Regions from separate parts of the Musicola paradisiaca NCPPB 2511 genome, predicted to be linked through region 1. Evidence: predicted binding sites of a transcription regulator. Region 1 holds the regulator's gene; each other region holds the start of a gene.
The links. The regulator CRP, encoded in region 1, controls carbon source genes, mostly activating them, when cyclic AMP is high. The targets are predictions, from matches to a motif close to ATGTGANNNNNNTCACAT.

Region 1 (5,980 bases):
GCGGTTGTTTCGCCGACGCCCCAGCCTGACGCCCGTCTGGCAAACGCTGGATACCCCCGACGGCGACTTCGTCGAACTGGCCTGGAGCGAACCGCCGCAACCTGCGGCGCATAAGCCGCGCGTGGTGCTGTTCCACGGCTTGGAGGGGAACTTCCGCAGCCCTTATGCGCACGGTTTGATGGCCGCCTGTCGGGAACGCGGTTGGCTGGCGGTGATCATGCATTTCCGCGGCTGCAGCGGGGTGCCTAATCGCCGGACGCGCATCTATCACTCCGGCGAAACCGGCGATGCCGACTATTTCCTGCAATGGCTGGAAAAAACGCTGGGGCCGGCGCCCACGGCGGCGATCGGCATTTCGCTCGGCGGCAATATGCTGGCCTGCCTGCTGGGCCGTCAGGGGGAGCGCTGTTCGCTCAACGCCGCCGCCGTCGTCTCGGCGCCGTTGTTGCTGGAGCCTTGCAGCCGCCGCATCGAACAGGGGTTTTCCCGCATCTATCAATCTTATCTGGTCAATTCGTTGCGCCAGAGCGCACTGCGCAAACTGGCGGCGTATCCCGGCACCATTCCGGTATCGCCGTCCCGCATCAAACAGGTACGCGGGTTGAGGGAGTTCGACGACCTCATCACCGCCCGTCTTCACGGCTTTCACGACGCCGCGGATTATTACCGGCGTTGCAGCGCCATGCCGCTGCTGCCGCAGATCCGTACTCCAACCCTGATCATCCAGGCAAAGGACGATCCTTTTATGACGCCTGAAGTCATTCCCGATCCCTCGCAGTTACCGCCCTGCGTCGAATACCAACTGACAGAGCATGGCGGGCATGTCGGCTTTGTCAGCGGATCATGGCGCCACCCTGAAATGTGGCTGGAACATCGCATCCCCGATTGGTTCACCCCTTATCTGGAGCAATAAAATGATCATTCCCTGGCAGGCGCTGGCGCCCGACACGCTGGAAAATTTGATTGAATCATTCGTACTGCGGGAAGGCACCGACTACGGCGAACATGAACGCTCGCTGGCGGAAAAGGTGGAAGACGTACACCTGCAACTGCAACGCGGCGAGGTGGTGCTGGTCTGGTCCGAACTGCATGAAACCGTCAACATCATGCCGCGTAACGCCTTGCGCAGCGGCGTGATTCACGACGGCTGACACGCCCGCTGGAAAACGTAAATTGGCGTGTCAGGCCGGAACAAACATGATAACAATAAGGATATTGCGTTATGGTCGATCACGACCCGCGCCGCCTGACCGACCGGAGTTTGCATCATGTCGCATCAACACCCGATTATTGCAGTAACCGGCTCCAGCGGCGCCGGCACTACCACCACCAGCCTGGCGTTTCATAAAATTTTCCAGCAGCTCAATATCCGCGCCGCGCAGGTCGACGGTGACAGCTATCACCGTTATACCCGTCCGGAAATGGACATGGCGATCCGTAAAGCGCGGGATCTGGGCAGGCACATCAGCTACTTCGGCCCGGAAGCCAATGATTTCAGTTTGCTGGAACAGGCGTTTATCGACTATGGTCGCAGCGGCAGCGGTAAAACCCGCAAATATCTCCACACCTACGACGAAGCCATTCCCTACAAGCAGGTACCGGGAACATTCACCCCCTGGGAACCGATGCCGGAACCCACGGATATTCTGTTTTACGAGGGGCTGCACGGCGGCGTCGTGACGGAATCCCATAACGTCGCCCAGCATGTGGACTTACTGGTCGGCGTGGTGCCGATCGTCAACCTGGAGTGGATGCAGAAACTGGTACGGGATATCAACGACCGCGGCCACTCACGCGAAGCGGTGATGGATTCGGTGGTTCGCTCGATGGAGGACTACATCACCTATATCACCCCGCAGTTTTCACGCACGCACATCAACTTCCAGCGCGTCCCGACAGTCGATACCTCCAATCCGTTTGCCGCCAAATCCGTTCCATCCATGGATGAAAGTTTTGTCGTGATCCACTTTCAGGGGATGAGCAACATCGACTACCCCTACTTGCTGGCCATGCTGCAAGGTTCGTTTATTTCGCACATCAATACGCTCGTGGTGCCGGGAGGGAAAATGGGGCTGGCGATGGAGCTGATTATGACGCCGCTGGTACAGCGGCTACTGGCGGGCGATAACATCGGTTAAAGCGTGGCGCGGCAGCCGTACAACCGCCGCGCATGATGTGCAACCGACCGGGTCATTCCAGTTCGACGACTTCATGGCTGTGAGTGATATGTACCGTTTTTCCCAACATCAGCGCGACGGAACAATATTTTTCCGCCGACAGCGCGACGGCGCGCTCAACTGCTTTGTCGGTCAAGCCGCGCCCTTTCACAATGAAATGCAAATTAATCGTGGTGAACATACGCGGCGCTTCTTCGCGGCGCTCCGACGTTAATCGTACTTCGCAATCCGCGACATCCTGACGCCCTTTCTGCAAGATGGATACCACGTCGACGGCGCTGCATCCACCCGCCGCCATCAGCACCATTTCCATCGGACTCGGCGCTTTGTCTCCGGCGTTTCCATCCATCAACACCTGATGCCCGGAGGCGGACTCGCCAAGAAACGTTAACCCTTCAACCCACTTCACCCGCGCCTGCATAACATTGACCCTCAACTATTTTTTAAAAATTACATCGCTTATGTATAAACCCGACTAAAATCAGAGTTTAATCATGCTGAAGCGAGACAACACGAGACACTACACACAACCTGTGTTAAAAACGGGGAAATAATCCGGTGTGTGAGCCTCTACCAGACACATCCTGATTATGACGTCACCCGATAGACAGCCTCAGTATATTCCCTGACGTCATTCCGCCTGAGTGGAATTTAAATATAACTATGTTATCACGCCGTACAGGGAACTCTGAGCCCTGTGATTTGCGCAGTGAATTACAACAGAGGATAACAGCGAATGGTTCTCGGCAAACCGCAAACAGACCCGACTCTCGAATGGTTCCTTTCTCATTGCCATATTCACAAATACCCATCGAAGAGCACGCTTATTCACCAGGGTGAAAAAGCAGAGACGCTTTACTACATCGTGAAAGGCTCGGTCGCCGTGCTGATCAAGGATGAAGAAGGTAAGGAAATGATCCTGTCCTATCTCAACCAGGGAGATTTCATTGGTGAACTCGGCCTGTTTGAAGAAGGTCAGGAACGTAGCGCCTGGGTTCGGGCCAAAACCGCCTGTGAAGTCGCCGAAATTTCCTACAAGAAATTCCGCCAGCTGATTCAGGTCAACCCCGATATTCTTATGCGTCTGTCTTCACAGATGGCGCGCCGTCTACAAGTCACGTCCCAGAAAGTGGGAAATCTGGCGTTTCTTGATGTAACGGGCCGCATCGCCCAAACACTGTTAAACCTGGCCAAGCAACCCGATGCCATGACGCATCCTGACGGCATGCAGATCAAGATTACCCGTCAGGAAATCGGTCAGATCGTCGGATGTTCTCGTGAAACCGTCGGCCGTATTCTGAAGATGCTGGAAGACCAGAATCTGATTTCCGCGCACGGCAAAACCATTGTGGTGTACGGTACACGCTGAGTCATTGCGACGCCGGATCAAAAAGAGCGTGCTGCGGCACGCTCTTTTATTTTCAGCAACAGACGAACTTATTGCTCCACAACCTTCGCGACCGCCTGTTCGAACAGCGCCATGCCTTGATCGATATCGTCCAGTTCAATCACCAGCGACGGCACAAAGCGAATCACATCCGGCCCGGCGACCAGAATCATTAACCCCAGTTCGGCCGACGCCGACAGGAAATCGCGCGCACGACCATGCCACGCTTTCTTGAGTTGTGCGCCAATCAACAGCCCCATACCGCGGACTTCATCAAAAATGCCAAACCGCTCATTGATACGGTGCAACGCCGCCGCAAAACGTTCATGACGAGCTTCCACCCCAGACAGCACTTCCGGCGTATTGATCACATCCAGCGCCGCTTCCGCCACCGCGCAGGCCAGCGGGTTGCCGCCGTAGGTGGTGCCGTGCAAACCGACGCTCATGACGGACGCCACTTCCTCGGTGGTCAGGCAAGCGCTGATGGGGAAACCGCCGCCCAACGCCTTGGCGGTGGTCAGGATATCCGGCCTCACGCCGTAATGCATGTAGGAGAACAGCTTGCCGCTGCGGCCCATGCCGCACTGCACTTCGTCGAACACCAGCAGCGCGTTGTACTGGTCGCACAATTCACGCACACCGGTGAGGAATTCCGGCGTCGCCGGCGTAATACCGCCCTCGCCCTGGATCGGTTCCAACACCACGGCACAGGTATGATCGTCCATCACCGCCTTCACCGCCGCCAGATCATTGAAAGGCACATGGATGATATCCGCCGGTTTCGGCCCGAAGCCGTCGGCGTACTTGGCCTGCCCGCCTACTGAAACCGTGAACAGCGTCCGGCCATGAAACGCCTGATAGAAAGCGATGATCTTGGTTTTATACGGACTATGGCGCTCGATGGCGTAATGACGAGCCAGTTTGAACGCCGCTTCATTGGCTTCCGCCCCCGAGTTGGCAAAAAACACCCGGTCGGCGAACGTGGCGGCAATCAGCTTGGAAGCCAGACGCAAAGCCGGCTCGTTGGTAAACACGTTGCTGGTGTGCCACAGGGTTTCGCCCTGCGTTTTCAACGCCTCAACCAGCGCCGGATGACAATGTCCCAGCGCGGTAACGGCAATACCGCCGGAAAAATCGATGTATTCTTTGCCCTGCTGATCCCAGACACGGCTCCCTTTACCCTTCACCGGCACGAACTGCGCGGGCGCATAAATCGGAAGAATGACCTTGTCGTATGTTTCCCGCGTTACTGCTGATTTTTCTGTCGCCATCTGCTGCCCCGTGATGATATCCCATTGTCCAACATGAAAATATAGTCAATAAATATGCATAAAAAATCACACGAGCGCAATCGATAAATCCGCTCGCCCGTCGACGCTATTCACTATCCGTTTATAAATTCATGAAATTTTTCAACAACTGATGCCCCTGTCGGCTAAGAATACTCTCCGGATGAAACTGTACACCTTCCAACGGCAACGCTCGGTGGCGAATACCCATGATTTCATCCGGTCGCCCATCCCGTTCCGTCCAGGCGGTCACGTCAAAACAGGCCGGCAACGTTTCAGATGCCAGAATCAGCGAGTGATAGCGAGTCACCGTCAACGGATTTTCCAGCCCGAGAAACACCCCTTGTCCGGAATGACGAATCGCCGATGTTTTGCCGTGCATTACCTGCCGGGCCCGGATCACCTGAGCGCCAAACGCTTGCCCTAACGCCTGATGACCAAGGCATACCCCCAGAATCGGCAGTTTGCCGGCAAAGTGACGGATGGCAGCCAGCGAAATCCCGGCGTCGTCCGGCGTACAAGGGCCGGGCGAGATCACCAGCCGCTGCGGCGCCAAACGCTCAATATCCGCCAGCGTCAATTCGTCATTACGCATAACCGTTACCTGCGCGCCCAGCTCGCAAAAATATTGGTAGAGGTTATAGGTAAAGGAGTCGTAGTTATCGATAATCAAAAGGCTCATCGTATTAACCTGTGGATATTATTTATGTAAATCAATGCGGTAACTCCCGTTACCGTACGATGCCCGTCACGGGATAGGAGTATAGCGGGGGTGGCGGAAACGTGTCGACCAGACGGGGCGGATTTCACCTTACCGGAACCCTCCGTTGCGCCATAAACGTCATTTGCCTGCATCAGTTTGGACGAGAACGGTGCGAAGACAACATACAACGCCTGTTCAACGGACAGGGTCATGTTCGCGCCAACGGAACGAATGAGTGCAGCGAGTAAACCGAGGCGTACACGCCGTGCGTGAAGATTTAGGGCGTCACCCTGGGCAATAGAATAGCCTGGCGGGATCGACCGGGCAGCACCATGGCGGTGGCCCGGTACCGGGAATATCGCTACAAAGCTCTCCCCGTCATCATTCAACTTATCGCTATGTTTGCCTCACGACTTCAGGCGCT
Region 2 (5,980 bases), 1.9 Mb from region 1:
CCACACTAAAAATTCACTCACGGCTGTATCATTGAATAAATTAAGAATTTTCTCATCGGAATAGGTTTGAATGAAGAGATTCACAGCAAAATGGCGTTCATAGTCTTGTTGCGGATTTTAAAAATAAGAAATTAGACCGCGCAAACTGCCAAAATTATCTATTATTTGTTAATAAATATGTATGTTCCACTGGCTTTTTCAGAACTCACATCACATCACGCTTGTAACTTTCTCACCACGTTGTAGACTTTAGCACGCTGGAGTTGCCCTTCCTCATATAACGTCAGGTTACTGATGATGTGTAATAATATAAGGGCAGTACCTCCAACAAGAATTTTAACCAAGGGCACATTGGATCTGAAAACCAATTGCCAGTTTGGATGATAATGAGGCGTAAAAATGAAAAAAACAGCTATCGCGATAGCAGTGGCTGGCTTTGCTACCGTAGCGCAAGCCGCACCGAACGATAACACCTGGTACGCAGGCGGTAAACTGGGCTGGTCTCAGTTCCACGATACAGGCCTGAACGGCAGTGGTTATCAGACCACCAACGATGCGCAGGAAAATCAACTGGGTGCTGGTGTATTCGGTGGTTACCAGGCTAACCCTTATTTAGGTTTTGAGATGGGCTACGATTGGCTTGGCCGTATGAAATATACCGGCGTAAACCGTGGCAATTTCAAAGCTCAAGGCGTTCAATTAGCCGCTAAGCTGAGTTATCCGATTGTTGACGATCTGGACGTTTATACTCGTCTGGGTGGTTTCGTATGGCGCGCGGATAGCCACGACGACGTTTCTGGCAACAGCGGTCACGACACCGGTGTTTCTCCTTTGGCTGCAGTGGGTGTTGAATACGCTATCACCAAAAACTGGGCGACTCGTCTGGATTACCAGTGGGTGAACAATATCGGTGATGCTTCCACTGTAGGTGGTCGTCCTGATAATGGCCTGCTGAGTGTGGGTGTTTCTTACCGTTTCGGTCAGGAAGCTCCGGCACCGATCGTTGCCCCGGCACCGGCTCCAGCGCCGACCCCGGCTCCGGCTCCGGTTGTACAGACCAAACGTTTCACGCTGAAATCTGATGTGTTGTTTAACTTCAACAAAGCGACTCTGAAGCCTGAAGGTCAGCGTTCTCTGGATCAGTTGTATACCCAGTTAAGCACTATCGATCCGAAAGATGGCTCCGTAGTTGTTCTGGGCTTCACAGACCGTCTGGGTTCTGATCAGTACAACCAGACACTGTCTACCAAACGTGCTCAGAGCGTTGTTGATTATCTGGTTCACAAAGGCGTTCCAGCTAACAAGATCTCTGCTCGCGGTATGGGTAAAGCGAATCCGGTCAGCGGCGCCACCTGTGCTAACGTGAAGGCTCGCGCTGCACTGATCGATTGTCTGGCTCCGGATCGTCGCGTAGAAATCGAAGTTAAAGGTATCAAAGACGTTGTAACTCAGCCTCAGGCTTAAGTTTTCGTCAATACCCGACGAGTAAACGAATAAGTATTTTCAACCGTTCGTTTACCTCCAATAAAAACAGCCCTTAATCAGGGCTGTTTTTATATCTGAACATGGATGAATTAGCCTCTATTCCTCTACCGGCTCAATCCCACCTAATACATCCACCTTTATGTATTCATGATGTCTATCATCTGAAAACGCAATCTGCACCGTGCGGTTATCCGACTGAATCAGAGCAACCTGATCACACACATTACTGACAGACATGCGGTTCCATTTGCTTTCCCTATCCTGCCTTTCCTGCTTTCTTCGTCGTGTAACTGCATGAGATTCAAGGATCGCTTCGACCTGACTTACCAGGCGCTAACGCCATCAAGCAGCGATATCTCCTGTGCAGTCAGAGTCAGTCGCGTCGCTGATGCCAACTCTTTTACCTGATCGACCGTAGTCGCACTGACAATCGGCGAAGTCACTTCAGGACGAGCAATCAACCAGGCCAAAGCGACCTGCGTAGCTGTCGACTTATGTACCGTCGCTACCTGTTCTAGCGCATTCAGGATAGCCAAACCGCGAGGGTTCAAATAACGTGCGATGATGCCCTGGCCACGCGGGCTTTTCACCGCATCCTCCGGCACACGATATTTTCCGGAGAGAAACCCACTGGCGAGAGAATAATAACCAATCACGCCTAATTGCTCTGACTTCACAATGGGAGACAATGTTTCTTCATAATGCCGACGGTCGTATAAATTATATTCAGGCTGCAATGTTTCATAACGCGCTAAATGGTTTTCGCGACTGATTTTCAATGCCTCAGCCAAACGGTCGGCTTCATAATTTGAAGCCCCAATAGCGCGAACCTTACCTTCCCGAATTAACGTATCGAATGCTGCGAGCGTTTCCTCAAGCGGAGTCTCTTTATCATCCTCGTGGGATTGATACAGATCGATATAATCGGTTTGCAGACGACACAACGACGCTTCAACCGCCTGACGAATATACGCGGCAGACAGCCCGTGTCGACCTTCGCCCATATTTTTACCGACTTTGGTGGCAATAATAACCTTGTCTCGATTACCGCGTTTTTTCAACCAGTTACCGATGATGGTTTCCGATTCGCCGCCACTATTTCCCGGCACCCAGGTTGAATACACATCTGCCGTATCGATAAACGTCAACCCTTCGGACACCAGCGCATCCAGAATCTGAAACGATGACGACTCATCAACCGTCCAGCCGAACACATTCCCGCCAAACGTCAACACCGGCACGCAAATCCCCGAATGGCCAAGTTCACGGAATACATCTGAAACAGGCATAGTCCATCTCCTTGTTGAACCCATATTTCCCAAAAAAGGGAAACAGGTATACTTCCGATCAGCACCGTTAGATGAAATTTCATACCAAACGGCAGACAAAAGCGAATGCTATGAGACCAAGGCTTTAGTTTAGGTTATTTTCCAAGATATAATTCAGCTTTTGCGTTGTTCATCTCATTTTAGGCGCATCTGTTACATAAAATGACGACCAAAAATCGGCCCTAGTCATGTTTGGAGCAAAAATGTCCAATATCCTTCACTTCGTTCTGGCCTTAGCTGTTGTTGCCGCCTTGTCGCTACTGGTGTGTCGTGACAAAAAAGGTATTCGTGTCAGATTCATTATTCAGTTACTCGTTATTGAAATTCTATTAGCGTATTTTTTCCTCTATTCCAACGTAGGCTTGGGTTTTGTAAAAGGCTTCGCATCGCTGTTTGACAAACTGCTCAGCTTTGCCGGCGAAGGCACCAACTTCGTCTTCGGTAAAATGAGTGATCAGGGATTGGCGTTCTTTTTCCTGAAAGTGCTATGCCCCATCGTATTCATCTCCGCGCTGATCGGCATCCTGCAACACATCAAGGTTCTGCCGTTTATCATTCGTCTGATCGGAACCATCCTGTCCAAAGTCAACGGCATGGGAAAACTGGAATCCTTTAACGCCGTCAGCTCGTTGATCCTTGGCCAGTCTGAAAACTTCATTGCTTACAAAGATATACTGGGCAAGATGTCGGAAAAACGGATGTACACCATGGCAGCAACCGCCATGTCAACCGTCTCCATGTCCATCGTGGGCGCCTACATGTCGATGCTGGATGCCAAATACGTAGTTGCGGCGCTGGTACTCAACATGTTCAGCACCTTTGTCGTGCTTTCGCTGATCAACCCCTACCGTGTGGACGAAGAACAGGAATTGCAATTAAGCAACCTACATGAAGGTCAGAGCTTCTTTGAAATGCTGGGGGAATACATTCTTGCCGGTTTCAAAGTGGCGATTATCGTCGCTGCTATGCTAATCGGCTTTATCGCGCTGATTTCCGCTGTCAACGCCCTGTTCAGCACCATTCTTGGGCTGAGCTTCCAGGAACTATTGGGCTACGTCTTCTATCCGTTTGCCTGGATCGTCGGCATTCCCAAAGAGGAAGCATTACAGGTAGGCGGCATTATGGCCACCAAGCTGGTTTCCAACGAATTTGTCGCCATGATGGAACTGCAAAAAGTAGCAGGCCAACTGTCTCCGCGCAGCGTGGGTATTCTGTCCGTTTTCTTGGTGTCTTTTGCTAACTTCTCATCGATCGGTATTGTTGCCGGCGCCATCAAAGGCCTTGATGAAAAACAGGGTAATACCGTTTCCCGTTTCGGTCTGAAACTGGTGTATGGCTCCACGCTGGTGAGCTTGCTCTCCGCCGCTATTGCCGGTCTGGTACTGTAACCCATTATTTTTCCGATTGACGCTCTCTGAATCAGCCCCGGCAAATACCACGCCGGGGCTTTTTTTCTCTACAAACACTGACATATCTTCCATATTTCCTCCATTTTTGTTCTGCTGGTTGCTGTTTAAACTAGTATCGTTACATACCTCAAGCTTTCATAGGCTTATCAGCGGCCTGTGCTCATTGGAGACATGATTTCATTACTATGAATGCCAAACGCTCCCTTAAATTATTGATAGTCATCATTGCCATCGCAGCCGCTTTTTTTGCATGGCGTTATTTCCATCAGACACCCGCACAATCCGCATCGTCAGAAGCCAGCCGCACTCAACAGTCCTCCAGTCAGAACCGGAGTGGTAGACGAGGGTCTATGGCGCCGCCGCCGGTACAAGCCGCGATGACCGCCACCGCGTCGATTCCACACTATCTTTCTGCATTGGGTACGGTAAATGCCGCCAATACCGTCACCATACTCAGCCGGGTCAGCGGCCAGTTGATGGCCATTCATTTCCAGGAGGGGCAACAGGTCAAGCAGGGGGAACTCCTGCTCGAAATCGACCCTCGCCCGTTCCAGGTTGAACTGACTCAGGCCCAAGGGCAGTTAGCCAAAGATCAGGCGTTGCTGGTCAATGCCCGGCAGGATCTGGCGCGCTATCAGCAGCTATCCAAAACCAGTCTGGTTTCCGGACAACAGTTGAACACCCAAGAATCGCTGGTGCGGCAGTATGAAGCCACCGTGAAATCGGATCAGGGGTCGGTCGCCAGTGCCCAACTGCAACTGGACTACAGTCGGATTGCGGCGCCAATCAGCGGCCGGGTGGGGTTACGCCAGGTCGATGTCGGTAACTACATCACCAGCACCACCACCTTGCTGGTACTGACGCAAACACACCCGATCGATACGGTGTTCACGCTGCCGGAAGGGGATATCGCCACTGTCTTGAAAGCGCAGAAATCCGGGCAACCGGTGCCGGTTGAAGCCTGGGATCGCGCTAATCAGAAAATGCTCTCGCAGGGATCCCTGCTGAGTATGGACAACCAGATCGACAGCACCACCGGCACCATCAAGCTAAAAGCCCGGTTCGACAATCAGGACGATGCCCTGTTTCCCAACCAGTTCGTCAACATCCGTATCAAGGTGGATACCTTACAGAATGTGGTGGTAGCACCGTCGTCGGCGATTCAGATGGGTAATGACGGGCGCTTTATCTGGGTACTGAACGACAAAGATCAGGTCAGCAAACACATGATCGTTACCGGCATCCAGTACGGCCAGCAAACCGTCGTCACCAGCGGGCTGAACGCCGGCGAGCGCGTCGTGACGGATGGTATCGACAAACTGACCGAAGGGGCGCGCGTCGAAGTGTTGTCGCCCGAAAAACCCGATGCCCAGGCCACCGCCAGCGGTGAAAAACGTCAGCGTAAAGCGGAGAAATCCTGATGCAGGAAAGCTCGCCGATTCACGGCGGCGGCCCGTCGCGCCTGTTTATCCTCAGGCCGGTCGCCACCACCCTGCTGATGGTCGCCATTCTGCTGGCGGGTCTGGTGGGGTACCGCGCACTGCCGGTATCCGCGCTGCCCGAAGTCGATTACCCGACCATCCAGGTTGTGACGCTCTATCCAGGCGCCAGCCCGGATGTCATGACCTCGTCGGTCACTGCACCGCTTGAACACCAGTTCGGCAGCATGTCCGGGCTCAAACAGATGTCGAGCCAGAGTTCTGCGGGCGCGTCCGTCATCACACTGCAATTCCAGCTTACCCTGTCGCTGGACGTCGC
Region 3 (5,980 bases), 1.9 Mb from region 1:
GCCTTTGGCGGCAATTCAATGCCTGCGCCGCGTCACCCGTGCCCGGCATAGCCGGTAGCGGTACTTTTCCTCGGCGAACTACTGATTTTTCCCGCCGTTGGCGTTAGAATCGCCCGCCTTTACTGCTTCCGTTCGGGAGCAGCCTGACCTGCGATCAGACATTGAGAGATACCATGTTTAAACCGGAATTACTGTCTCCGGCCGGCACCCTGAAAAATATGCGTTACGCCTTTGCCTACGGCGCCGACGCGATTTATGCCGGCCAACCCCGTTACAGCCTGCGCGTGCGCAATAACGAGTTCAACCACCAGACGCTGGCTCAGGCGATCGCCGAAGCCCATGAACTGGGGAAAAAATTCTACGTGGTGGTCAATATCGCGCCCCACAACGCCAAGCTGAAAACCTTCCTGCGCGATCTGCAACCAGTCGTGGAAATGAATCCGGATGCGCTGATCATGTCCGACCCGGGGTTGATCATGCTGGTACGGGAAAACTTCCCGCAGATGCCGATCCACCTCTCCGTTCAAGCCAATGCCGTCAACTGGGCCACCGTTAAATTCTGGCAACAGATGGGGCTGAGCCGCGTGATCCTGTCCCGCGAGCTGTCGCTGGAAGAAATCGAAGAAATTCGCACCCAGGTACCGGAAATGGAACTGGAAGTGTTCGTCCACGGCGCACTGTGCATGGCCTATTCCGGCCGCTGCCTGCTGTCCGGCTACATCAACAAACGCGACCCCAATCAGGGCACCTGCACCAATGCCTGCCGTTGGGAATACAAGGTGCAGGAAGGCAAGGAAGACGACGTCGGCAACATTGTGCACATCCATGAGCCTATCGCCGTCACCCAGGTCGATCCGACGCTGGGTATCGGCGCGCCGACCGATAAGGTCTTCATGCTGGAAGAGAGCCAGCGTCCGGGCGAATACATGAGCGCGTTTGAAGACGAACACGGCACCTACATCATGAACTCGCGCGATCTGCGTGCCATCCAGCATGTCGAACGCCTGACCCAGATGCAGGTGCATTCGCTGAAGATCGAAGGCCGCACCAAATCCTTCTACTACTGCGCCCGCACCGCGCAGGTTTATCGCCGCGCCATTGACGACGCCGCCGCCGGTAAACCGTTCGATCCCACGCTGCTGCAAACGCTGGAAGGGCTGGCGCACCGCGGCTACACCGAAGGCTTTCTGCGCCGCCATGTCCATGAGGATTATCAAAACTACGACTACGGCTATTCGGTTTCCGACCGTCAGCAGTTTGTCGGCGAGTTCACCGGCGAACGTCTGAACGGGCTGGCGGCCGTCGCGGTCAAAAACAAATTCTCAGTCGGCGACAGCGTAGAAATGATGACGCCGGGCGGTAATGTGCAGTTCACCATTACGCTGATGCAAAACCGCAAAGGGGAAGCGATTGATGTCGCGCCGGGCGACGGGCACACCGTCTATTTGCCGGTGCCGGAAGATATCGCGCTGGATTACGCTCTGCTGTTGCGTAACCTGCCGGGCACCAACACCCGTAATCCTCACCTGAAATAAGCGGAATACAGCACAATAGCCGCCAGTTGTCGTATTTTTAGAATCCGATCACATCAATGACGGCGACAACTGGTTACTATTGCAGCGCTGAGAAAATACAGAACGAAAACAAGCGTAGTTATACTACTAGGAACCACCTCCTTGGCCGGCCCAATCTCCCTTGGGCTGGCTTTTTCTTTTTGATTCTAAACTCTTTTTTCCCTACAACCTGCGGTTTATGCTCACCCTCGTCAACCGGCTGCGGCTACGCCAATGCCGGCCCGGACGCAACCCCGGTCTAAAAGACATGGTGTGTCGTAATGCCGTGTTGTTAAGCGTGATGACGGAGCCGAAACACAGAATGATGTTCCAGAGCAATTAACACCCGCCGACGCCGGGTGTTAATTGACCAACATGACACACCTGCCCGTCGCTTATTCGCGTTTCAGGCGCGGGCTGTTGGCCAGATAGAGCGTCACCACCAAAATCAGGATGGCGCCGGCATAGGTCAGGGTATCGATCGGATTTTTGTGATCGACGATGATTAGCCGAATGATGGCGGTAATACCGATATAGATGAAATAGCGTAGCGGAAAGTGATATCCAGACGAAAAATACTTCACAATCAATGCAATAAATTCGAAATATAAAAAATAGATCACCAGGCTCTCGATCAGCATGTAGGAAGATTCCTTCTCATTGCTGACAAACAGTACCGTCGACAGATGCGCAGTCTCCTTGACAAGAAAGATGACCAGCATCACCGCCAGTGCCAGCAGCCCGACATTGAGGATCGTCTGTAGTCCCCGGGCAATCATTACCGCACGTATTGAACCCGCCATGAGCCCCTCCTTAAGTCCACTCATCGACACAACCGTGACCGCCAGACTACTGTCCGCAGATGTCGCCACGCTGACAATAATCTGACACAGATCACAAAATTAACGGGTAGCGGGCGAGCTGTCCATGCAATATTTTTCTGCTATTTATCTGATTTTCTTATCCCTTAAGACCCAATCACCACCAGCGATAAAAATGGTGCACTGGGCCGATCCCTCCGCCGACCTGCAACGAATCCGCTTGCTCCAACGCGCCCTGCAGGTAATTCTTCGCGGCGGGCAACGTCTCCTGCCAGTCGGCATGACGTGGACGCAACGCCGCCAGCGCCGCGGAGAGCGTACAGCCGGTACCGTGAGTGTGACGGGTCACGACACGCGGCGTACTGAAGCGTACCGGCGCACAATGCGTCGTAAACAACCAGTCCGGGCTTTCCCGGTCGCTCAGATGCCCGCCTTTCATCAGTACAGCCTGGCACCCCATCGCCAACAACCGCTCGCCCTGTTGCCGCATTTCCGCCTCATCGACCGCTGGCGCGCACTGCAACAACGCCGCGGCTTCCGGCAGATTGGGGGTAATCAACGACACGCGCGGCAATAACAGTTGACGCACCGCCTCCACCGCCTCGGGTGCCAGCAGCGGGTCGCCGCTTTTCGCCAGCATCACCGTATCCAGCACCACATGCGGCACTGGGTAACGTTGCAGTCGTTCTGCCACCGCCTCTACGATGTCCGTCTGCGCCAGCATGCCGATCTTGGCGCAATCAATGCGCACGTCGCTCAACACGGAATCCAGCTGCGCGGCGACAAATGCCGGTTCGATCCGGTATACCGACTGCACCCCGCGCGTGTTCTGCGCCACCAATGCGGTAATCACGCTGGTGCCATAAGCCCCCAACGCGGAAAACGTTTTAAGATCAGCCTGAATCCCCGCGCCGCCGCTGGGATCGGTACCGGCGATGGTTAATGCGTTAATGCGTTTCATACCGTCACCCCTCCGCGTTCGGCATACAGCGCATCCAGAAACCCGGGAATAAAGCTGCCCGGCCCCGATGCCTGCTGAGCGGCCCGCGCACCGCAACGCGACATGACGGCACAAGCCGCCGCCACATGGGCCAGGCGATCCCCCTCCAGTGCGCAGAACCCAGCCACCACGGCCGACAACGCGCAGCCAGTGCCCACCACTCGCGTCATTAACGGATCGCCACCGCTCACCGCCCAATCACGCTGACCATCGGTGACGTAATCCACCTCACCGGTGACGGCGACGCAGGTCGACCAACGTTGCGCCAGCGAGCGAGCGGCGGGAAGCGCGAACCATGAATCGTTGCCGCTGTCGACGCCGCGCCCGGCGGAACCTTCCCCGGCCAGCGCCAGAATTTCCGAGGCATTGCCGCGAATGGCGGCCGGTTTCATCGTGAGCAGTTGCTGAGCAAATGCCGTGCGGTATGTCAGCCCGCCGACAGCAACCGGATCCAGTACCCAGGGCGTGCCTGCCTGTGTCGCACTGGCGATCGCCGCCAGCATGGCATCCGCCCGGGATACTTCTAGCGTTCCAATATTGATCAGCAGTGCATCAGCGAGTGCGCTGAATTGCGCCGCTTCGCCCGGATCCACCACCATCGCGGGAGAGGCGCCCAACGCGAGCAGTACATTAGCGGTAAAACTTTGCACCACGTCATTAGTGAGACAATGAACCAACGGAGCACGCTGGTGAAACAAAGTGAGGGAATCCGCGACAGAGGCAGTAGGGAAAGGTGTTGCTTGCATTTTCATAAACCTCCCGACCGGCGTGGAAGAAGACGGCAACCGGCGGGATACCGTGACTTTCCTACGCTGGCATTATCCAGTTCAGGTAATACGGGTATTTCTCAGCCCCGCCTTTCAGAAGGGCACCCCGAGTCAACAGCGGTATTATTCAGAGCGTTTGGGAAAAGATCAATCGCTACGGTTTCCTGATCCCAGGAGTCAGTCCATTAACGGCTACACCGCCGCATCCATCAATGCAACCGCAATAGCACCTCATTACATCCGCGTGCTAAATCATGGTGTCGGCAGCTCCGGCAGAATGCCGTCACTTCAGGGTGCACGGTGATACACCGCCTCAATATTGTACCCATCGGGGTCGTACACAAAGGCTGCGTAGTAATTCGGGTGGTAGTTTGGACGCAGCCCCGGCGCCCCATTATCCCGGCCCCCCGCAGCGATAGCTGCGGCAAAGAAAGCGTCGACCCGCTCACGCGATGCGGTACTGAACGCAAAGTGCACCGCCGGGCAAGCTCCTGCCTCCGCCTGATAAAACCAGAGTTCGCCGCCCGGATCGCTGGCTTGCCCGTACCCTTCCGTCACCGCGAAGCTGACGGCGAACGACATATCCTTAATCAGGCGATAACCCAACGGCCTGAGCGCAGCCTCATAAAACTGTCGACTACGGGTTATATCCGTCACCGGAATACTCAGATGATCCAGCATAATCTCTCCTTGCTGATGGTCGTTATGGATGATATCGCGCCACCATACCCCCACCGTTTAGCGGGAAACATGATCGTGATCGGCAAAGAGAATAATGCGTAATGGCATGGAAAACGCCACGGATGATTGCCCGACACCCATGTTGGGCAACCGTGAGGGTCAGCACACCAGCGCCAGCATGGCGAAACTCGCCAGCCAGTGTCCGCCGCTGTAGTGGCTGCCCACCACGTATCCAACGCTGGCGTCAAGATGCCGCTCGGCGGCATCCAGCAAGACCGACCGCGAGGCGGCCGATGCCGGCAGTTGTTCTGTGATATGGCGCATACACCAGGCCCGGCTGAGGTTTAACCCATCCAGATGCGCGATTTTCGTATCGGCCCTGTCACTCACCCGTGCCGGATGGAGCAACGTATTGCACACAGACATCGTCGGTAAAAACGCATCAAACCAGGAAGGAAATGCCGCTCCCAACACCTGGCTCATCAATAACCCTTCGGTCAAGGCACCGGACAAAAATTCGTCCCCGCCCGGTTCGTAATGCGCGGGATAGGCGATGTCATCGACAAAATAACACATGGCCGCCTGGGTAATGGCGGTCTCCAGTTTGCTGTCCGCCACGATGCGTGCATAGTCGAGCGACAGACTCAGCGCGAAAGCGGTATTGAAATGAGTGCCGACCCGGATGGGGTAGGTCAGTTTGTCCAGATAGTCGAGCAACCGTTGCCGGATATCCTGCACCAGCGGCCGCAGTGCATCCAACCAACTGGCCGCGGCAGGGTGCCGCGATTGCGCGAGCTCTCCCGCCAACGCCAGCAACCAGCCATAACCGTAAGGCCGTTCAAAGGAGGCACGCATCGGCGCCTGAAAATACGCAGCCTCACGCGCCATGTTATCCCGCGTGAAATGCTCGTCAAACAGCCGGGTAATGTCGTCGTAACAAGGCAGTTCGGGAAACTCGCGGAGACTACGCAGCAGTAGCCAGTAGCCATGCACGGCGGAATGCCAGTCGAAACAGCCGTAGAATACCGGGTGTAACTCACGCGGCGGCAACGCATCGGCATCGCTATTCATCAGGTGCATAATGTGATTGGGGTATTCCTGCCGTAGGTAGGTCAACGGCATACGGGCGAACGCATCCGCCAGGTGGGGTGTCAGTTG
Region 4 (5,980 bases), 2.3 Mb from region 1:
CTGCGGGCTCATCCGTTGCGTCGTCATATTGAACTGGTTGGTACGCAACGTCAGTTGCGATACACGATCCAGCGAATCCGCCGCCACCGGGTGGATGGTCAGCGTCATATCCAGGCTGCTCAAGAAAGCCTGATCGTCCGCAAACTCTTTTTGCAGCTCAGTGCGGAGCTTGTTTTGCGCGTAGCTCAAATTGCGCATACGGTCATCGCTGCTGATCGTCGGGCGCTGGAAATAGTCGGCGGAAATCAGCGCAGCGACGTTCTCCGCCATGTCGCCGGAAAACTCCAGCACCGTGATCGCCGGAATGCGTGCTTTGACTTCTGCGCATTCAAACGCTGAATCATCAATAAAAAGCATGTGCTCCGGGGAGATGTTCAGTTCGTTGGCGATATTCAGAATGTTGCCGCTTTTCCCTTGCCAGTTGGCGCTCACCACGGAGAACTTATCCAGCGAAATTCGCATCTCATCGGCGCGGCGTTTAAACGCTTCTTCCACATTCTCCAGGTTGTTTTTGCTGCAAATGGCTAAAATGACGCCCTGATCGTACAGAGTGCGCAGATACGCCTGATAACGCAGGTGGCCCGTGCCGATGTGTTTATCCGCCATCAGGATGCCGTCGACACCGTCGTCGGCCAAAATGCCTTTCCACAACGTGTTATCCAGATCGCTGACCACGCATTTCAGCGTTTTCCCGAGCGCCTGCCGGATGGATGCGGCGCCGACGCGAGCGATGGCATCCAACGCCGCCAGACCGACGCCCAGCCCCAGTAACTGCGCAGTTCGGCTGGTCGCAGGGTCTTCCGTTATCCCGCCGGATTCCTGCAAATCGACCACCGTTACGCGGTGTTCCGTTTGCCCCAACGCCAAAAGAAACGAGTTAAACTCTCCGATCAGTTGCTTCAGTTCCGCGCGTTGATCCTGCGCGATAATCTGTTTGAGTTGCGACTCGCCGATATGGATAGTGTTCAGCACGACGTGAGCGCCACAGCCGGCGCCAGAAAAATTCAGCAGATACGCCAGCCGGCTTTTTTTGCTCCTGAATTTTTTCGCCAATCTCAGCCGTGGGCAGCAACGCACCGATGTCGTTTTCAATAAAGGAAGTATCCAGGGTATAAAAATGGAATTGCGCGCCAAATGTTTTGATGTCGGCGGCATTGCCCAGTACATGGGGAAAATAGTCGCTGTATAGACCGTCATAAAAGGAGGGATAGCAACCCAGTTCATTCAGGTTGAACGTAATCAGGTCATTCAACGCTTTGTGATTGAAATTGCTGAAGGTGGCAATATTAACAATACGTTTCCCTTCCGCCGTGATTTTTTTCGAGGCGGCGATCCGACCTAGTGCATTATCCTGTTTCATAAACATCCCTATTTTCTTTATACCCCAAATAATTCGCGTTTCAGAAAGGCGGCTGATACGTAAACCCCGATGCGTTTACTCAGCTTAGTGATTCGGGTAAATAATCGCAGCCAACACATATCATTTGAAATATAAAGGGTATAGATAAAAATCCTTTTTACGTCATGTTATAAAAGATCTTTTTTGTTTCGGAGAATCAAACCGCCCGCCAGCCAACGTGAAGACTCAACAGAAATACCGATAGCGCATTCATTGGCAAGGGAAATATCGCTGAATTCTTTTATTTGAAAAAATAACGCAGCATTGGCGGTATTACCAATTCTGTCCACCAGGCTGAATATTTTATCCGTCGTATAACCGATATCGGACAAAATTTTCACCAGCATTGAGCCGGAGAGTTGTGGCGGCAGCAGCCAGTCTGGACGCCCGCCTAATTTATCCGTCAATGCATTAACCGTATCCTGAGTAATAACCGGCACTAATTTCTCAATCAATTTATATTCTTCATTCAGCAAGGCGCCATATTCAATGTCATTACGACTGCCGCGCCAATTCGCCAGTTGACCGACCGCTTCATCAATACCCAGATATTGAAAAGAAATATGTTCAATCTCAATACTGGACGCCGATTGTTGATTGGAAACCAGGCATCCACCGACGCCGTCGCCGAACAACGTATAGTTCACCAGTTCCTTCGTGTCTTTCTTTCCTGCATGTTCATCAAAGAAATTCAGGAACTTATAGGCTGTTTCAACCCCGATAACCAGGCCGTTGTTTAGGCCATTATCCGGCGTAGCCACCAGCTCGCGGGCTAGCTTGAGCGCCTGTACGGCGCCGGAACACCCCGAAACAATCTGGTAGGTTTCAATCTGCCGAAACCCCATGGCATGACACGCCTGATTTACGCTGCTTGGCAATAACGTATCCGGCGTGGCGGATGCCACAATAATAAAATCAATACAATTTTTATTTATCCCTGTGCTGGCAAGAAGTTTCCGGATAACGATGCTAATTAATTCCGCTGACGACGCCGTTGGTTTACCGGTATTCATATTAACGGCAAAATGCCGACCGGTATTACCGAAAAGTTTTTTAATTAAATCAGGTTTAAATCCGATTTTATCTCCCAATTCCTGATTGCTAATAACCGGGCCGGGCAAATAGGTTTCCACCGCATTAATATATACGCTCATTGTTGTTCCCTCATCGAAGCTTGTGATAAAGCTCTCATACCCGTTTATTTTTTGCAACAGCAATCTTATGCATTATTATAAAAAACTATTACTGATTATGCTTGTATTTTCCATAATGAAGAATAATTATCAGGATAATTTTTAGAGAGATAAATTTATTTACTCACATGGCAAAAACATAATAAAACAACCTAATAATCGCCAGAAGAGAGGAAAACCAACCAGATAAAAGTGACAACCTCTGCCTAAACCAAAACTATAAAATATTCTTTCTGAAGAAATCCGGAACGTAAAAAAAACGTCATCAATTCGCACGCAAAAATATTCAAAAATAATATTTTCAACTCACCACCATGAATAATCACCAAAAAAAACGAATACTCTATTTTTATGTAGCTTATTTAAACCTCACTCAATAAAACAGCCTGATAATATCCATTACGCCACTTAATTATAAATACTAATTATTGTTGAGATAATGTTATCCGCCATAATATTAGGCAATACCATGTACCGTGTCGCCGCACCAGACGACGGCCTGATTCCGCCCCTCCCCCAGCGCCTGATTCAGACACCGCGACACCTCGCTGAAATGTGAGCGTAATCGCATTTTTACCCATAATTGACTACAATGGCGCGCCCGTTACACCAGATCAGGATCCCGCTATGACATCCGCATCACCCTCGCGCGCCACCGCCTGGCTGCGCGTGGTCACATTGGCTATCGCCGCGTTTATCTTCAACACCACAGAATTTATCCCGGTCGGCTTGCTGAGCAATATCGCCGACTCTTTCCAGATGAAGACTGAAGATGTCGGGTTGATGATCACCCTCTACGCCTGGATCGTGGCCGCGGCATCCCTCATCTGTATGCTGTTAACCAGCGCCGTTGAACGACGGCGCTTGCTGATCGGTATTTTCGGGCTGTTTATCATTAGCCATCTGATCTCTGCCGCCGCCTGGAGCTTCAATGCCCTGCTGCTTTCCCGCATCGGCGTGGCGCTGGCGCACTCCATTTTCTGGTCGATTACGGCCTCGCTGGCGATTCGCCTTGCCCCGCCGGGCAGGCGCGCCCAGGCGTTAGGGCTGATCGCCACCGGTTCGTCGCTGGCGATGATCATCGGATTACCGCTGGGACGTGTGGTGGGGCAATACATGGGCTGGCGCACCACGTTGGTACTTATCGCCGTTGGCGCCACTATCGCGCTGATCCTGCTGGCCCGCTTGCTCCCGCGGCTGCCCAGCGAACATTCCGGCTCACTCGCCAGTCTTCCCACACTGTTCAAGCGCCCGGAACTGGTGACTATCTACCTGACCACCGTGATGGTGGTGACGGCGCACTTCACTGCTTACAGCTATATCGAGCCGTTTATCCAAACGGTGGCTCAGTTGCCGGAAAACTTTACCACCTTGATCCTGTTGCTGTTCGGTATTGCGGGCATCGGCGGCAGTATGCTCTACAGTCGCTACAGCGAACGCTTTCCCACCGGTTTCATCATCACGGCGATGCTGTTGCTGGTTATTAGCCTGACACTGCTGAAACCGCTGTCCGGTTATCCGCTGGGGCTGACGCTGCTCTGTCTGGTATGGGGGCTATCCATGATGGCATTGGGGCTGGCGATGCAGGCCCGGGTGCTAATGCTGGCGCCGGACGCCAGCGATGTCGCGACATCGATTTATTCCGGGTTGTTTAACCTCGGTATCGGCGGCGGCGCTTTACTGGGCAACATGATCAGCCTGCATCTGAGTATGGACAAGATCGGTTATATCGGCGCTCCGCTGGCACTGCTCCCACTGTGCGGCATGCTCGTCGGCGCTTATCGTAGTGTGCATCCTACCCGAGCCTGACGCACAGCGCACCGATACCGCTAGCATGTCAACGGCGGCACGCCGGGAACGCACTGGGTGTCTGCAATATCTGCAATAAAAAGCCGACCATCAGGTCGGCTCTTTACTGCCTACGGTTTGAGCGCTTAGTGCTGTTGATGCTCCGGGAACGTCATCTCGCTGTATTTCACCGTCTGGCTACCTTTGGTCAGGCGATAACTAAACCAGATAACCAGAAACAGCGGAATACCGATATAGGTTGCGGCCACCGCGTTCCAGTCAATCTTGTCCGCCAGAAACGCCTGGTAGTTCTGCCCCAGCGTGATCACCAGACACAGCACGAAAGCAAAAATCGGCCCCAGCGGGAAGAACCCGGAACGGTACGGCAGCGCATTAAGATCGCGCCCTTGTAATACATAACCACGCCGGAAACGGTAGTGGCTGATAGCGATGCCCAGCCAGGCGATAAACCCGGTCATACCCGATGTATTCAACAGCCACAGATACACGCTCTGATTACCGAACATAGACGTCAGGAAACATAACCCAGCCACCACTGTTGTGGCATACAGCGCGTTACGCGGCACCCCGCCCTTCGATAAGTGTCCGAAGCAGGCCGGCGCTTTACCTTCCTGCGCCAGGGTGTACAGCATACGGGTCGAAGCGTACATCCCGGAGTTGCCCGCCGACAGCACCGCTGTCAAGATCACCGCATTCATCACCGCAGCGGCCGACAGCAGCCCGGCGTTCTGGAACACCAGCGTAAACGGGCTGACGCTGATGTCCTTGACGTCATTACGCAGCAGGCTTGGGTCGGTATAAGGAATAATCAGGCTAATGATCAGAATAGCGAACACATAGAACAGCAGAATACGCCAGAACACCTGCCGTACTGCGCGTGGAATATTGGTTTGTGGGTCGCGCGATTCACCGGCCGCCACACCAATCAGTTCGGTGCCTTGAAATGAGAAACCGACAATCATCGCCACGCCGATCATCGCGGAAAAACCGCCGGCGAAAGGCGCATCGCCAATCTGCCAGTTATGCCAGCCGGCGTGCTCGCCGCCTCGCAGGATACCGGTGATCATCAATACACCGATGGCGATAAACAAAATAACGGTGGCGACCTTGATCAGTGAGAACCAGTATTCCGCTTCGCCGAACCCCTTCACCGACACATAATTCAGCAGAAAAATCAGTGACAAGAATAGCGCACTCCAGATCCAACCGGGGGCATCCGGGAACCAGTACCCCATCACCAGCTGCGCGGCGACCAAATCCACCGCGATGGTGACTGCCCAGTTGTACCAGTAGTTCCAACCCAGCGCGAACCCGAACCCTTCGTCGACATAGCGGGCACCGTAGGTCGCGAAAGAGCCGGAAACCGGCATGAACGCCGCCAGCTCGCCTAGGCTGGTCATCAGAAAATAGACCATCAACCCGATCAGGGCATAGGACAGCAGCGCGCCGCCTGGCCCCGCCTGCGACACCGTCGCACCGGAAGCGACGAACAGACCGGTACCGATCGAGCCGCCAATGGCGATCATCGTCAAATGCCGTGCTTTTAACTCGCGGCGTAGTGTTTTATTCCCCTGATCCG

Region 2: a site for CRP is predicted at 2,935-2,952, ahead of DPA2511_RS13875 (NupC/NupG family nucleoside CNT transporter). Genes of this name have one in related genera too.
Region 3: a site for CRP is predicted at 2,436-2,453, ahead of psiE (phosphate-starvation-inducible protein PsiE). Genes of this name have one in related genera too.
Region 4: a site for CRP is predicted at 3,146-3,163, ahead of DPA2511_RS11945 (sugar transporter). Genes of this name have one in related genera too.

What each region holds. Positions count from the first base shown of each region.
Region 1 covers NZ_CM001857.1:409,841-415,820, reverse strand. Annotated here, with positions in the region: gene DPA2511_RS01905 (hydrolase) at 1-913, shown strand, start outside; gene DPA2511_RS01900 (YheU family protein) at 915-1,151, shown strand; gene DPA2511_RS01895 (phosphoribulokinase) at 1,269-2,138, shown strand; gene DPA2511_RS01890 (OsmC family protein) at 2,191-2,598, opposite strand; gene crp (cAMP-activated global transcriptional regulator CRP) at 2,914-3,546, shown strand; gene argD (bifunctional acetylornithine/succinyldiaminopimelate transaminase) at 3,615-4,835, opposite strand; gene DPA2511_RS01875 (aminodeoxychorismate synthase component II) at 4,957-5,535, opposite strand; gene DPA2511_RS22315 (hypothetical protein) at 5,972-5,980, opposite strand, start outside.
Region 2 covers NZ_CM001857.1:3,129,593-3,135,572, forward strand. Annotated here, with positions in the region: gene sulA (SOS-induced cell division inhibitor SulA) at 1-35, shown strand, start outside; gene ompA (porin OmpA) at 400-1,464, shown strand; gene DPA2511_RS13870 (aldo/keto reductase) at 1,809-2,774, opposite strand; gene DPA2511_RS13875 (NupC/NupG family nucleoside CNT transporter) at 3,017-4,201, shown strand; gene DPA2511_RS13880 (MdtA/MuxA family multidrug efflux RND transporter periplasmic adaptor subunit) at 4,408-5,643, shown strand; gene DPA2511_RS13885 (MdtB/MuxB family multidrug efflux RND transporter permease subunit) at 5,643-5,980, shown strand, end outside.
Region 3 covers NZ_CM001857.1:3,146,258-3,152,237, forward strand. Annotated here, with positions in the region: gene trhP (prephenate-dependent tRNA uridine(34) hydroxylase TrhP) at 174-1,535, shown strand; gene psiE (phosphate-starvation-inducible protein PsiE) at 1,949-2,356, opposite strand; gene thiD (bifunctional hydroxymethylpyrimidine kinase/phosphomethylpyrimidine kinase) at 2,532-3,335, opposite strand; gene thiM (hydroxyethylthiazole kinase) at 3,332-4,120, opposite strand; TPP riboswitch at 4,162-4,260, opposite strand; gene DPA2511_RS13935 (VOC family protein) at 4,430-4,822, opposite strand; gene DPA2511_RS13945 (DUF2891 domain-containing protein) at 4,982-5,980, opposite strand, start outside.
Region 4 covers NZ_CM001857.1:2,707,632-2,713,611, forward strand. Annotated here, with positions in the region: gene DPA2511_RS21665 (HAD-IIIC family phosphatase) at 1-972, opposite strand, end outside; gene DPA2511_RS23925 (hypothetical protein) at 878-1,360, opposite strand; gene DPA2511_RS11940 (3-oxoacyl-ACP synthase) at 1,528-2,616, opposite strand; gene DPA2511_RS11945 (sugar transporter) at 3,220-4,401, shown strand; gene DPA2511_RS11950 (amino acid permease) at 4,527-5,980, opposite strand, start outside.